Regions from separate parts of the Serratia entomophila genome, predicted to be linked through region 2. Evidence: predicted binding sites of a transcription regulator. Region 2 holds the regulator's gene; the other holds the start of a gene.
What was found. Region 2 encodes LexA, which represses DNA repair genes until DNA is damaged. Its sites were predicted from a motif close to TNCTGTATGTACATACAGNA; they were not measured.
Positions count from the first base shown of each region.

Region 1: a site for LexA is predicted at 4,139-4,158, ahead of sulA (SOS-induced cell division inhibitor SulA). Genes of this name have one in related genera too.

Region 1 is NZ_CP082787.1:1,833,544-1,840,791, reverse strand. Features, by position in the region: gene helD (DNA helicase IV) at 1-507, opposite strand, end outside; gene KHA73_RS08940 (YccF domain-containing protein) at 674-1,126, shown strand; gene yccS (YccS family putative transporter) at 1,153-3,288, shown strand; gene KHA73_RS08930 (TfoX/Sxy family DNA transformation protein) at 3,285-3,947, opposite strand; gene sulA (SOS-induced cell division inhibitor SulA) at 4,180-4,686, shown strand; gene ompA (porin OmpA) at 5,044-6,099, shown strand; gene matP (macrodomain Ter protein MatP) at 6,204-6,662, opposite strand; gene KHA73_RS08910 (AAA family ATPase) at 6,872-7,248, shown strand, end outside.
Region 2 is NZ_CP082787.1:4,486,001-4,493,248, reverse strand. Features, by position in the region: gene ubiA (4-hydroxybenzoate octaprenyltransferase) at 1-749, shown strand, start outside; gene plsB (glycerol-3-phosphate 1-O-acyltransferase PlsB) at 810-3,275, opposite strand; gene KHA73_RS21580 (diacylglycerol kinase) at 3,425-3,793, shown strand; gene lexA (transcriptional repressor LexA) at 3,895-4,503, shown strand; gene dinF (MATE family efflux transporter DinF) at 4,655-5,992, shown strand; gene KHA73_RS21565 (CsbD family protein) at 6,309-6,518, shown strand; gene zur (zinc uptake transcriptional repressor Zur) at 6,620-7,132, opposite strand; gene KHA73_RS21555 (anti-sigma factor family protein) at 7,218-7,248, opposite strand, start outside.

The DNA.
Region 1 (7,248 bases), 2.3 Mb from region 2:
GCTGCGCAGCCCCTGCTGCAGCCACTGCAGGCATAGCCGATAATCTTCACGGCAGCTGTCGAATTCATCCAATCGCGCTACCGGCATCGGCAACGCCTCGAAAGACTGGCGGATCTGCTGCTGCAGCTTGCCCAGCTCGGACTTCTTGAACCATTTATCCTGCTGCTCTATGCGCTGGATATGCTCTACCTGCTGTTGCAATACGCCGGCGCTGACTGCGCTCATCTCGGCGCTCCACTGTTGCCAGGCCTGCTGCAAATAGTGATAAAACCGCTGGGTTTCCTGCCATTCGGTGCCGTGCAGCCGCACCACTTTCTCATCCGGCAGCTCGAACTCCAGCTCGCCCCAAACGATGCCGCGTTTGCACCGGACCTGTATCAGTTGATTGAACGGAATAAGGTATTCATGCTTCTCGCCGCTTACCTCAACGCCGGCATGCAGCAACCGCACGCGGTTGTAAGGGTGCTGAGCCAGGTGTTTGCCCAGCGATGTCGCTTTAAGTTCCATATCGTCGCGCCATGACTATGTTGAGAATAAATAACGGATGTCTGCCAGTTTACCTGCGATAAGCAGTGGCACTCTAGCGCTAAAAAAAGGGTAGAATAGATTTGGCGTTTTGATAGCGAACGCTACCGCATCGCGGTTTGGCCATCATTAGAGCAGAATGACGACTATGCGTACTGTACTGAATATTCTTAATTTTGTATTAGGCGGTTTTTTCACCACCCTGGGCTGGCTGATCGCCACGCTGTTCAGCGTCCTGTTGATCTTTACCCTGCCATTGACCCGCTCCTGCTGGGAGATTACCAAGCTGTCGTTTTTGCCTTTCGGCAATGAAGCGATCCACGTCAACGAGCTTTACCCGGAAAAAAGCAACCTGCTGCTCTCAGCCGGTGGTTCGCTGCTGAACATCGTATGGCTGGTGCTGTTCGGCTGGTGGCTGTGCTTGTCGCACATTGCAGCCGGCATCGTGCAGTGTATTTCCATTATCGGCATTCCGGTCGGCATCGCCAACTTCAAAATCGCCGCCATCGCCCTGTGGCCGGTGGGCCGCCGCGTGGTCTCGGTTGAAATGGCCCAGCAGGCCCGTACCGAAAATGCCCGTCGCCAGTATCAACAGCGTTAATTTTTTCTCCGTTTGAGGAGTTTTTCGTGCTCTCTTTTGCACCTGCAGTGCGCCGCTACGCCTACAACAGCAACCTGCTTTACCATTTACGCATTTTCATTGCGCTGGCCGGGGCGGCTGCCGTTCCATGGTGGCTGGGAATACCCAAGCTGACCATCCCTCTGACGCTGGGGGTGGTCGCCGCAGCCCTGACCGATTTGGACGATCGCCTGGCCGGCAGATTACGCAATCTGCTGATCACGCTGGTGTGCTTTTTTATCGCCGCCGCCTCAATTGAGCTGCTGTTTCCTTACCCCTGGCTGTTCGCCCTCGGTTTAACCACCTCCACCTGCGGCTTTATTTTATTGGGCGCGCTGGGGCAACGCTACGCCACCATCGCCTTCGGCGCATTGCTGATCGCGGTATACACCATGCTCGGCGCCTCAATGTACGACGCCTGGTACCAACAGCCGATGCTGCTGGTGATCGGCGCGCTGTGGTACAACCTGCTGACGCTGACCGGCCATGTGATCTTCCCTATCCGCCCGCTGCAGGAGAACCTGGCGCGCTGCTACGATCAGTTGGCGAACTATCTGGACGCCAAAGCCAACCTGTTCGACCCCGACGCCGAGCGCGACGCCGATCTGCCCTGGATGGAGGTCGCGATGGCCAACAGTGCGTTGGTGACGCTGCTCAATCAGACCAAGGCTTCGTTGCTGACGCGATTGAAAGGCGATCGCGGCCAGCGCGGTACCCGCCGCACGCTGCATTATTACTTTGTCGCGCAAGATATTCACGAGCGGGCCAGTTCTTCTCACGTTCAGTATCAGGCACTGAGCCGGCAATTTCGCCACAGCGATATCCTGTTCCGCTTTCAGCGCTTGCTGAGCATGCAGGCGCGCGCTTGTCGTCAGTTGGCGCAATCGATCCTGCTGAGGCAAAAATACCAGCATAACCCACGCTTTGAACCGGCGTTCAACCGCATCGAAGACGCGTTGGCACGCGCCGCCGCCACGCGGGAAAACGCGGAGCTGGCCAAGGCGCTGGCGCACCTGCTGAAAAATTTGCGCGCGATCGACGCCCAACTGGCCAATATCGAATCAGAGCAGGCGCTGGCTAATGGGCAAACGGAAGAAAATAGCCTGTCCGACGATCGCCTGACCGGCTGGAGCGACATTCGGCTGCGCATCAGCCGCCACCTGACGCCGCAATCGGCCCTGTTCCGCCATGCCATTCGCATGTCGGCCGTGCTGTGTATCGGCTACGCTTTTATCCAGCTGACCGGCATGCAGCATGGTTACTGGATCCTGCTGACCAGCCTGTTTGTTTGCCAGCCAAACTACAACGCAACCCGCCGGCGCCTGGCGTTGCGCATTATCGGCACCCTGGCCGGCATCTTGATTGGCCTGCCGATCCTCTATTTTGTGCCCTCTCTGGAAGGCCAATTGGTGTTGATCGTTATCACCGGCGTGCTGTTCTTCGCGTTCCGTACCGTGCAATATGCGCACGCCACCATGTTTATCACCCTGCTGGTGCTGCTGTGTTTCAACCTGCTGGGCGAAGGCTTCGAGGTGGCGGCGCCGCGCGTTTACGACACCCTGTTGGGCTGCGCCATTGCCTGGGCCGCGGTCAGCTTTATCTGGCCGGACTGGAAATTCCGCCAACTGCCGGCCGTGGTTGATAAAACGCTGAACGCCAACTGCCGTTATCTGGACGCCATTCTGGTGCAATACCATCAGGGCAAAGATAACGGGCTGCCTTACCGGATCGCGCGGCGGGACGCGCACAACAGCGACGCCGAACTGGCCTCGGTCATTTCTAATATGTCCGCCGATCCCAAAGCAGACAAAGCGTTGCAGGAAGCCGCCTTCCGCCTGCTGTGCCTCAACCACACACTGCTGAGCTATATCTCCGCGCTCGGCGCGCACCGTGAGCGCCTGAGCAACCCCGCAATACTGGATTTACTGAATGATGCCGTTTGCTACGTTGACGGGGCGCTGCATCAGGAAGAACAGAACGGTTCACGCATTGCGCTGGCGTTGGAAAACCTCGCGGAACGCATCCGGCACGCCGTACCTGAACCGGAAAGCAAAGAGCAACTGGTATTGCAACAAATCGGTTTAGTGCTTGAACTGCTGCCGGAGCTGACCGCACTGCACACCCGCATCAATAAGGCTGATTAATCATTAAGGGCCGGGCCGCGGCCCTTAATCAGGGGGTCGTGCCCATGACGACGCATCGCCGCCGTATGCTCAAACCATTCGATCAACTCGCTGCGCAGCTCGGCGGGCAAAGCGGCCTGATGATATCCGGCGATGGCCCCGCCTAACGACAACAGCACCCGCAACCCCAGATTGGTTTGCTGCTGCAACAGCCGCAGATAGCTGCGTTTGGCACCGTGCAGCCGCAGATCGTAGACATTGCGTATGCCCGCTCGCCACAGTTGGCGCTCCATATTGATGTCAATATTGGGCAGCATTTTCAATCGCCCGTGGCAGCCGGTTTTGACCCGTTGTTCACGGCGCGCCTCCCTGACGGCCTGCCACGCCAGGCCAATCAGTTCGTTTTTTTCGCGCCAAAGCCGCTCATTCACCCAGTAGTAACGCATGGTAATCGGCACCCCTCGCTTGGAGTAAACCATATTCACCATGCCGCGGGCGCGGAATGCGGGTTCCAGGCCATCCGTCGCGCGCAGGTATAGTTCGCCTTCCGCTATCACCGCGAACATCACGCCTTCCGCCAGCAGCCCATAGCCGCCGAACTGTGAGCGTGTCGTGATGCGCCCCAATGCGGAAAAACACGCTTTCGCCTGCGCGATCCTGCCTGCTGATATCCCTTTCATAACGAAACTCCCTTGTAGGTTATAGACGTATCATTTCTCACATCAATGAAATAAAGGTAACGTGAACAACTAATTAGGAAAATACGCACTATCTGCAAACATGCCAACGATAAAAAACGTCGGTATAAAAAATGATCGCAATTATGCGAGGTGCTACGAAAATTTGGGTTGATCTTATTGGTTGGCGGGTATACTGTATAAACATACAGTAACACTGCAGGCGGGATACTTTATGCGTACTCAATCACTTTACAAACCCCATTTCAACCGCGGTGCGATCGCGGTTAACAATGCTGCCAAGCGCGCGGATGCCGGCAACGAAAATGGCCTTATCAGTGAACTTGTTTACAATGAGCGTCAGCCCGCAGTCGCGCAATTACTGCTGCCTCTGCTGCAGCAGCTCGGCAGGCAGTCACGCTGGCTCTTGTGGCTCACTCCGCAGCAAAAATTAAGCAAGCAATGGCTGCAGCAATCCGGGTTGCCGGTCGAGAAAATGGTGCAGCTGAGCCAAATCAGCCCGATGGCAACGGTTGAAGCCATGGAAAAAGCACTGCTGACGGGCAATTACAGCGTGGTTCTCGGCTGGTTACCCGAGCTGACGGAGGAAGATCGTCTAAAATTAGGGCGTGCGGCAGAATTGGGTAATGCGTACGGCTTTATTATGCGTCCACAACGCGACATAAACCCGATCCACGGACAGTGTTCCACCCTAAAAATTCACTCTTCTTTGTATCATTAAGTAAATTTAGGATTTTTCCCATCATTTTTATCCCCCGCAGAGGGAACCTTTGCGGGATCCTTCACGAAGCTAGTCCGGCTGCGGTTTCCCGAAAAAAATCGCTCAATAAATCGCCCCGTTTTTTGCCGATTGGCGTTAGCGAATATGTATAATTCTGTGTTTTTTTTTAGAGCTTTATCACATCACACTTGTAACTTTCGCGCCACGTTGTAGACTTTACATCGCCAAGGTTGCTCTATAACGTCAGAAAAACTGGCCGAGTAACAAAGAGGGCTCAAACCTTGGCGAAGGAATTTAACCAAGGGCTTAAAACAGCTTTAAAGCTCATTGCCTATTTGGATGATAACGAGGCGCAAAATGAAAAAGACAGCTATCGCATTAGCAGTGGCACTGGCCGGTTTCGCTACCGTAGCGCAAGCCGCCCCAAAAGATAACACCTGGTACACCGGTGCTAAACTGGGCTGGTCCCAGTACCATGACACTGGTTTCTACGGCAACGGTTACCGCGTAGATAACGATGCACGTAAAGACCAAATCGGTGCTGGTGCGTTCCTGGGTTATCAGGCGAACCAATACCTGGGCTTTGAAATGGGTTACGACTGGTTAGGTCGTATGAAATACACCGGTGCTAACACTGGTTCTTTCAAAGCTCAAGGCGTTCAACTGGCAGCTAAACTGAGCTACCCAATTGTTGACGATCTGGACATCTACACCCGCCTGGGCGGCATGGTATGGCGTGCAGACAGTGATGGCGTCGGTTCTAACGGCGGCAACCACGACACCGGCGTTTCTCCGCTGGCAGCAGTTGGTGTTGAATACGCACTGACCAAAAACTGGGCTACTCGCCTGGACTACCAATTCGTAAGCAACATCGGTGATGCAGGTACTGTCGGCGCACGCCCAGACAACACCATGCTGAGCGTTGGTGTTTCTTACCGTTTCGGTCAGGATGATGTTGTTGCTCCAGCACCAGCTCCGGCTCCGGCTCCAGTTGTTGAAACCAAGCGTTTCACCCTGAAGTCTGACGTGCTGTTCAACTTCAACAAATCTACTCTGAAAGCAGAAGGCCAACAGGCTCTGGACCAGCTGTACACTCAGCTGAGCTCCATGGATCCTAAAGACGGTTCTGTTGTAGTTCTGGGTTACACCGACGCAGTTGGTTCTGACCAGTACAACCAGAAACTGTCCGAGCAGCGCGCACAAAGCGTTGTTGACTACCTGGTTTCTAAAGGCATCCCGTCAGACAAAATCTCTGCACGCGGTATGGGCGAAGCTGATTCCGTCACTGGCAACACCTGTGGCTACAAATCTGGCCGCGCTACCAAAGCACAGATCGCTTGCCTGGCACCAGATCGTCGCGTAGAGATCGAAGTTAAAGGTATCAAAGACGTTGTGACTCAGCCACAGGGCTAAGTGACCACTCTTAGTAAAAACCCCGCATAGCGGGGTTTTTTTTTGCCTGTACAAAACTCATCGGCAGGCATTCGTTGCGGGGCGGAAACCGAAAAGAGGTCAGGTTATTCCGGATCCTTACCGAGGATCGCCTTGAGATCCTCTTTCAGCAACGACATTTGGCTGGCGTACTTCTCTTTGCGTTCGGCATCTTCAATCAGCTGCACTACGGTTTCTGATAGCGTTGCCCCGCGGCGCCGGGCCAACGCAGCCAAGCGTTGCCAAACCAAAAACTCCAGGTCGATAGATTTTTTTCGCGTGTGCTGATGTTCTGCGTTAAAATGACGCTTACGCCGAGCGCGGATTGTTTGCTTCATCCGGTTGTCGAGTTCCGGATTCATATGAGCAGTGATCCATGCGAGAACTTTTACCGGTTCATTTTCCAGCTTCAGCAGCTCATTCACCGCTTCCTGAGCAGCGCTGTTTTCAATGTAGCGGGTAATCAGTTCCCCTTCCCGGTGCTTCTTCACCAGGTACTTCCATTTCCAACCGCTCTCCAGATTTTCCAGTTGCTGATATTTCATCTTGAGCTCTTCAGTGACCGCGTAACTTTATTAAGCATAACAGCTTTACGCCAAATTTCCCCGGCAATTAAACCGCCTTTTAGACTGTTTTTTGCACAGTCGCCGCGCGATGTCAAACTCCCTGACACCAACTGCCACTCTGCATGTATCAAGCTGGCGTTATTCTTGTATAATCGCCCTTTCCCTTTTTGACGATTGCATCTAACACTTTGACCAATAACCGACTTGAATGGCAATCTCTGTTGCCGGACGTAACGCCTTATCAGGCGATATTTGATACCGCCGCTCAGTTGGCACCCGTGTCCTTTGCCGCTATCCAGCCTCGGCTGGAGAACGCGCTGACGCTATTTTGCCACCCCCAGTCGCCCCCGCGCTTCATGCTGCTCAAAGCGCAGGAGACGCGTGAATATCTGGCGCTCATCGCCCGCGCCGTGCAGCAGCTGCAGCCGCAAAACGCCGCCTTCAAAGGCAGTCATTATGTGATTCAGGGCAATAACGTCAGCGTTGAAGCCGCCGCCACTGGCGCTGAGCCTTTCGCCGCCGGCGGCGCCTGCGTATTCCAGGAATGGGTAGAGCCGGAACAGCT
Region 2 (7,248 bases):
GCGTGCCGCCGTTGTCGATCCTGCTGGTGTTCGTGCTGGGGGTGTTCCTGATGCGCGCCGCCGGCTGCGTGGTGAACGACTACGCCGATCGTGCGGTCGACGGCCACGTGAAGCGCACCGCCGGGCGGCCGATGCCGAGCGGCCGGGTGAGCGGGAAAGAGGCCAAGGTGCTGTTCGTGGTGCTGGTGCTGATCTCGTTTGGCCTGGTGCTGACGTTGAATGCCATGACCATCTGGCTGTCGCTGGCGGCGCTGGCGCTGGCCTGGGTTTATCCGTTTATGAAGCGGGTGACCAACCTGCCGCAGTTTGTGCTGGGCGCCGCCTTCGGCTGGGGCATTCCCATGGCCTACGCCGCGGTCAGCGAAGCGCTGCCGCTGAGCTGCTGGCTGCTGCTGCTGGCCAACATCTGTTGGACGGTGGCCTACGATACGCTGTATGCGATGGTGGACCGCGATGACGACCTGAAAATCGGCGTTAAATCCACCGCCATTCTGTTTGGCCGCTATGACAAGCTGATCGTCGGGCTGCTGCAGTTCGCCACCCTGCTGCTGCTGCTGTGGGTCGGTTATCTGGCGCAGCTGGGCGGGGCGTTTTACTGGTCGCTGCTGCTGGCGGGCGCGCTGTTTATCCATCAGCAGAAGCAGGTAGCCACCCGCGAGCGCGAAGCCTGCTTCAAGGCGTTCTTGCACAATAACTACGTCGGGCTGGTGGTGTTTATCGGCATCGCGCTGAGTTATTTGCCGGCTTAAGCGCCGGGGGCAATAAAAAAGGCACCCGAGGGTGCCTTTTGCATTTCTGCTCTGCGCGGCTCAGCCTTCTTTCTCTTCCTCGGCCGCCGCCTCAGGCAGCGCATCGGTTTCCGCCGGCATGCTGACGCTTTCGATGGTCAGCTTGATCTCCGGGGTGATCAGATCGCTCAGCATGTTGTACACCTCGAGGGTGTGCTCGCGGATCGCATCGCCGATGTCGTTGATGTAGCCCTCTTCACGCAGCGTCGCCACCAGGGTGGAGAACACCGCCTTGTCGAAGAACTCCGGCGCGTTGATGCCGTGCAGCACCGACAGGCGCTGCGCCATGATGCGGCTCTCTTTCTCCAGCGCGCCGCGGTTGATGCTCGGGTTGGCGCTGAGGATCGACATGGTGATGGCGTAGCGCTGCAGCGTCTCGCGCACGCCGGCCGCCAGCAGCTGCAGCGGGCGAATGCGCGCCGGGTTCAGCACCAGGTCTTCGCCTTTGTCGCAGATCAGCTGTTGGCGGATCATTTCGCCGATCAGCGGCTGCAGCACTTCCTCCAGCTGCTCCTTGTCGTTGTGCAGGAACAGCTCGGCCTTCAGCATCGGGTAAATCAGGCCGATCTGCCGCAGCAGCTCGCTGCGCGATACCTGGCGGTGATGCATCACGATGGTGGCGATCAGGGAAGGCAGCACCAGCAGGTGATGGATATTGTTGCGGTAATAGGTCATCAACACCGCCTGCTCGCGCGGCAGGATGATGATATCGCCGATGTTGTCCTTCTCCACCTCGAACTTGTTCATGTTCAACGCGTGATCCAGCAGCTGGTCCGGCGTCTGGGTCGGCACCGTGACGTCATGCGCGTATGGCACGTTGCGCATCAGCTGCAGATAGCATTCCAACTGTTCGAGCAGCTGCTCGCGGGTCAGCGAACGCTGGCGGGAGGCCAGCAGCGCGGTACAGCACAGGTTCATGGCGTTGGCGGCGGCGGCATTGTTGATGCGCACCATGATTTTGGCCGCCAGATCGTTGACCGTCGGCGTCAGCCAGCTTGGGCGCTGGGCTTCGATCGGGTCGATCGCTTCACGCCACTGCGGCACGTGCTGGTTCAGATAGGCGGTCAGCGGCAGCGGATCGCCGAAGTTGACGTAGCCCTGGCCCAGGTTGCGCAGTTTGCGCAGGCCGCGCAGCATCTGCAACAGGCTCTCTTTTTCCTTGGTGGCGCCGCGCAGCTCTTTGGCGTAGGTGCCCACTTCCATCACGTGCTCGTAGCCGATGTAGATCGGCACCAGGGTGATAGGGCGGGCGCCGCCGCGCAGCATCGCCTGGATGGTCATCGACAGGGTGCCGGTCTTCGGTTCCAGCAGACGCCCGGTGCGCGAACGGCCGCCTTCGACGAAGTATTCCACCGAATAGCCGCGGGTAAACAGCTCGCCGAGGTATTCGCGAAACACCGTGGAGTACAGCTTGTTGCCCTTGAAGGTGCGGCGGATGAAGAACGCGCCCAGGCGGCGGAAGATCGGCCCGGCCGGCCAGAAGTTGAGGTTGATGCCGGCCGCGATGTGCGGCGGCACCAGGCCCTGGTGATACAGCACATAGGACAGCAGCAGGTAGTCCATGTGGCTGCGGTGGCAGGGCACGTAGACTATCTCGTGGCCGTCCTGCGCCAGCTGGCGCACGCGCTCGGCGTTGGTGACGTTGATGCCCTGGTACAGCCGGTTCCAGGTCCAGCTCAGCACGCGGTCGGAGAGGCGCACGGTCTCGTAAGAGAAGTCGGCGGCGATCTCTTCCATCAGCGCGATGGCGTTCTGCTGGGCTTTCTCGTGGGAAATTTTCTTGCTGCGCGCTTCGTCCTCGACCGCTTTTTCGATAGCTTTGGAGGCCAACAGCTTATTGAACAGATCCTGGCGCGCCGGCAGGCTTGGGCCGACCGCGGCCAGGCGCTGGCGCGAGAAGTGCATGCGCGCCACGCGCGCCAGTTTCTGCGCGATGGATTTGTCCGTGCCGTGTTCGGTGGCCATGCTGCGCAGCGAAACGGTATTGGAGAAGCGCACGAAGCTGTCGCGGCCGAGCCACAGCACGGCGAAGAATTTCTGCACGCCGTTCAGCAGGCGCAGGTGCGGAGTGCCGTGGCCTTCACGCCCCGGCGAACGGCCGAACATCACCGAAACCGGCAGCATCTGGATGTCGAGATCCGGGTTGCTGCGGTGCAGATCCAGATAGTCGTGGAACAGCTTGACCGACTCTTCCTTCGGCGTGTAGTAGCGGAACACGCGCGGGCCGTCGTGGATAAACACGTGGCTCGGCAACACCGTGCCGTCGATCTCCAGCGGGTTGAGGGGGTCGGGCAGATCCTGCGCCAGGCACTGGGTGCGCAGCGTCAGCAAATCCGCCTTGGAATTATAAGGCAAAACATACAAAATCGGCCGTGAGGGATCCAACCCTAACTCCGTCACCGGGTCTGAAGGGATAACCTTACTTCTTACCAACAATTTGAGTGGTAAATTCAATAATTTATAATAAATTTTACGCCAACCTGACATAACAACGTGAAGCCTCTTGTTAGCAATGCGCCGCAAGCATACCAGAAACCGGGTAGCAGATCTGTGGTGTTGGAAAACCGAGAGCCGATAGCGTTGACCGATCCGGGCTCTTTTTATTATGACTTACCTCTGAGAAAGGCACTGAAAACATGGCGAACCAAGCAACCGGCCTGACCCGTATTATTAAAGCCGCCGGCTACTCTTATAAAGGACTTTCTGCCGCCTGGCAGCACGAGGCGGCGTTCCGTCAGGAGCTGGTGGCGACCGTGCTGGCTATCATACTGGCGATTTGGCTGGATGTGGGTGCGATAGCGCGCATTTTATTGATCGGATCCGTAGCGCTGGTGATGATCGTCGAGATCCTGAACAGTGCGATCGAGGCGGTGGTAGACCGCGTCGGCAGCGAATACCATGAGCTGTCCGGCCGCGCCAAGGACATGGGGTCGGCGGCGGTGTCGCTGGCGATCCTGCTGGCGCTGTTCGTCTGGGGCTCGGTGCTGTGGCAGCACTTCGCCTGAGCGGAACGCTAATCCCTGATTTTTATTCATTCTTCGGTTCCCAATCCGAGCTTACCTGTATATACTCACAGCAAGACTGTATAAACAAACAGGGGGGCGGAATGAAAGCACTAACTACCAGACAGCAAGAGGTCTATGATCTGATTCGCGATCATATTTCGCAGACGGGCATGCCGCCGACGCGTGCCGAGATCGCCATGCGTCTGGGGTTCCGCTCGCCAAATGCCGCAGAAGAGCACCTGAAGGCGCTGGCGCGCAAAGGGGTGATCGAGATCGTTTCCGGCGCGTCACGCGGCATTCGCCTGCTGATGGAAGACGAAGAGGGTTTGCCGCTGATCGGCCGCGTGGCCGCCGGCGAACCGCTGCTGGCCCAGCAGCATATCGAAGGCCACTACAAGGTGGATCCTTCCCTGTTCAAACCGAACGCGGACTTCCTGCTGCGGGTCAACGGCATGTCGATGCGCGACATCGGCATTCTCGACGGCGATCTGCTGGCGGTGCACAAGACGCAAGACGTGCGCAACGGCCAGGTGGTGGTGGCGCGCATTGAAGACGAAGTCACGGTCAAACGCCTAAAAAAACACGGCAACGTCGTTGAACTGCTGCCGGAAAACAGCGAATTCCAACCGATCGTGGTCGATCTGCGCCAGCAGAATTTCACCATCGAAGGTTTGGCGGTTGGCGTGATCCGCAACGGCGACTGGATTTAACCGCCGCGCCCGAACGCTTGCGCCCTGATTTAAATCGCCCCAGCCTTGGGGCGATGTCATTTCTGATTCAATGTAATACCCAGGAAATTTCAAGACGTAGCCAACACGGCGGCAACTTGAACAGGAAGGGTATTCACGGGAACATTTCACCATGCGCCTGATTTCCGCCTTCACCAGCGACACCGATAAAGCCCTGTGGCGTCTTGCCCTGCCGATGATTTTTTCCAATATCACCGTGCCGCTGCTCGGGTTGGTGGATACCGCGGTGATCGGCCATCTCGATAGCCCAACCTATCTGGGCGGCGTGGCGATCGGCGCCATGGCCACCAGCTTCCTGTTTATGCTGCTGCTGTTCCTGCGCATGAGCACCACCGGCCTGGCCGCTCAGGCGCTGGGGGCGCAGAACCCGCAGGCGCTGGCGCGCGCCTTTATGCAGCCGCTGCTGTTGGCGGGGCTGGCCGGGTTGGCGATTGTGCTGTTGCGCCAGCCGCTGATTGATTTGGCGCTGGGGATCGTCGGCGGTAACGCCGAAGTCCTGCAGCAGGCGCGGCTGTTTCTCGAGATCCGCTGGCTGAGCGCCCCGGCGGCGTTGGCCAATATGGTGATCCTCGGCTGGCTGCTCGGCGTGCAATACGTGCGCGCGCCGGTGATCCTGCTGATCGTCGGCAACCTGCTGAACATCGCGCTGGATATCTGGCTGGTGATGGGGCTGGGCTGGAACGTACAGGGGGCGGCGACGGCGACCGCTATCGCCGAATACGCCACGCTGCTGCTCGGGCTGTGGCTGACGTGGCGCGTGATGCGCCTGCGCGGCATCTCACTGCCGATGCTGCAACAGGCCTGGCGCGGCAACCTGCGGCGCCTGCTGGCGCTGAACCGCGACATCATGCTGCGTTCGCTGTTGCTGCAGCTGTGCTTCGCCTCTTTGACCATTTTTGGCGCGCGGCTTGGCAGCGAAGTGGTGGCGGTGAATGCGGTGCTGATGAACCTGCTGACCTTCACCGCTTACGCGCTGGACGGCTTCGCTTACGCGGTGGAGGCGCATTCGGGCCACGCCTATGGCGCCCGTGACGACCGCCAACTGAGGAAGATATGGCGCGCCGCCTGTCGGCAAGCCTGTTTGGTAGCCTTGGCCTTTGGCGCGGTTTACGCCGTTGCCGGGCAGCAGATCGTGGCGGCGTTAACCTCGTTGCCCGAGCTGCGTGAGTTGGCCAGCCATTATCTGCCGTGGCAGACGGTGCTGCCGCTGGTTGGCGTATGGTGCTATTTGCTGGACGGCATGTTTATCGGCGCTACCCGTGGGGCGGAGATGCGCAACAGCATGGCGGTGGCGGCGGCCGGTTACGGATTGACGCTGTTCAGCGTGCCGCAGCTGGGCAACCACGGGCTGTGGCTGGCGCTGGCGGTATTCCTTTCGCTGCGCGGCCTGTCTCTGGGCTGGCTCTGGCATCGCCACCGGGTGCGCGGCAGCTGGTTTGCGGCAAGATAGCTCCATGTTCTTACCGTTTATTTATTAGATTTTCTTATGTTTTTATTTATATTCTGTTACATGTCATCAGCGTCAATTGGGTCAGGTTAGTTTCTTGTTTAATGGCGTTTTTTTCTAATATTTAATTTTAATATGGGTTTTTATTCTGGTTTTTTTATATTTACCGTTATCTGTGGCTACAATTAATCATGTGGCTGGCGAAATGAGTTGGGATTTGGCGCTCCTTTGGTCAACGTAAAAGACCATAAAAATTTCTTGGTTACACGCCTTGCCTGCCGCATCTAAAACTGATTCACCATGGGTTAACGGAGAGACTATGAACAAAGATCAAGCCGACGGTAACTGGAAGCAGTTGAAAGGGAAAGTGAAGGAACAATGGGGCAAGCTGACCGATGACGACCTGGCGGTTATTGAAGGGAAGCGTGAACAGCTTGTCGGTAAAATCCAGGAGCGCTACGGCTACCAGAAAGAGGCAGCCGAGAAGGAAGTGAAGTCCTGGGAAGAGCACAACAAGCATCGCTGGTAGCGCGATCGGCCGCAGCGGATTGCGGCCATGAGTTGCTATTGACGGTCTGGCGTCCCCCCTTGGCGCCATGGCCGCAGGTACAGGGAAGTACCTAACTCCGCTTATTTCTTCTTGATGGTGATGCTGTGGTCGTGTTCACCGCAATCATGCTTGCTGTCACAGGCTTCAACTTCAACGCATCCTGCGCACAGGCCATGGGCTTCCACTACGCTATGGCGCAGCGCAAACCCTGACTCTTTCGCCAGCTTTTGCAGCGTGTCTTCCACGCCCTCGGTGGTACGCTCGGTCACTTGCCCGCAGCGATCGCAGATAAACAGCGCGGAGGTGTGCATCGGCTGTTCAAAATGGTGGCACAGCACATAGCTGTTGGCCGATTCTACCCGGTGGATAAACCCTTGCTCCAGCAGGAAGTCCAGCGCGCGGTAGACCGTTGGCGGCTTGGCCTGCGGTTCGACGACGCGCAGCAGATCGAGCAGGTCGTACGCGCTGATGGCACCGGGCTGCTGCGCCATCAGGCGCAACACTTCCAGCCGCTGCGGCGTCAATCGCACATTGCGTTGCTGGCAGAGTTGTTCAGCCTGCGCCAGCAGCTTTTCCTGGGTGGTTGAGTTCATCGCAAATATCCCGGTACGTAAAAAAGCCGATTTTAACATGATTACGGCGAATCGCCGAGAGTTGCCCGCCAGCTTGAGTCGCGCCTCAGGCCGCCAGAGCGCGGCGCAGCTGCACC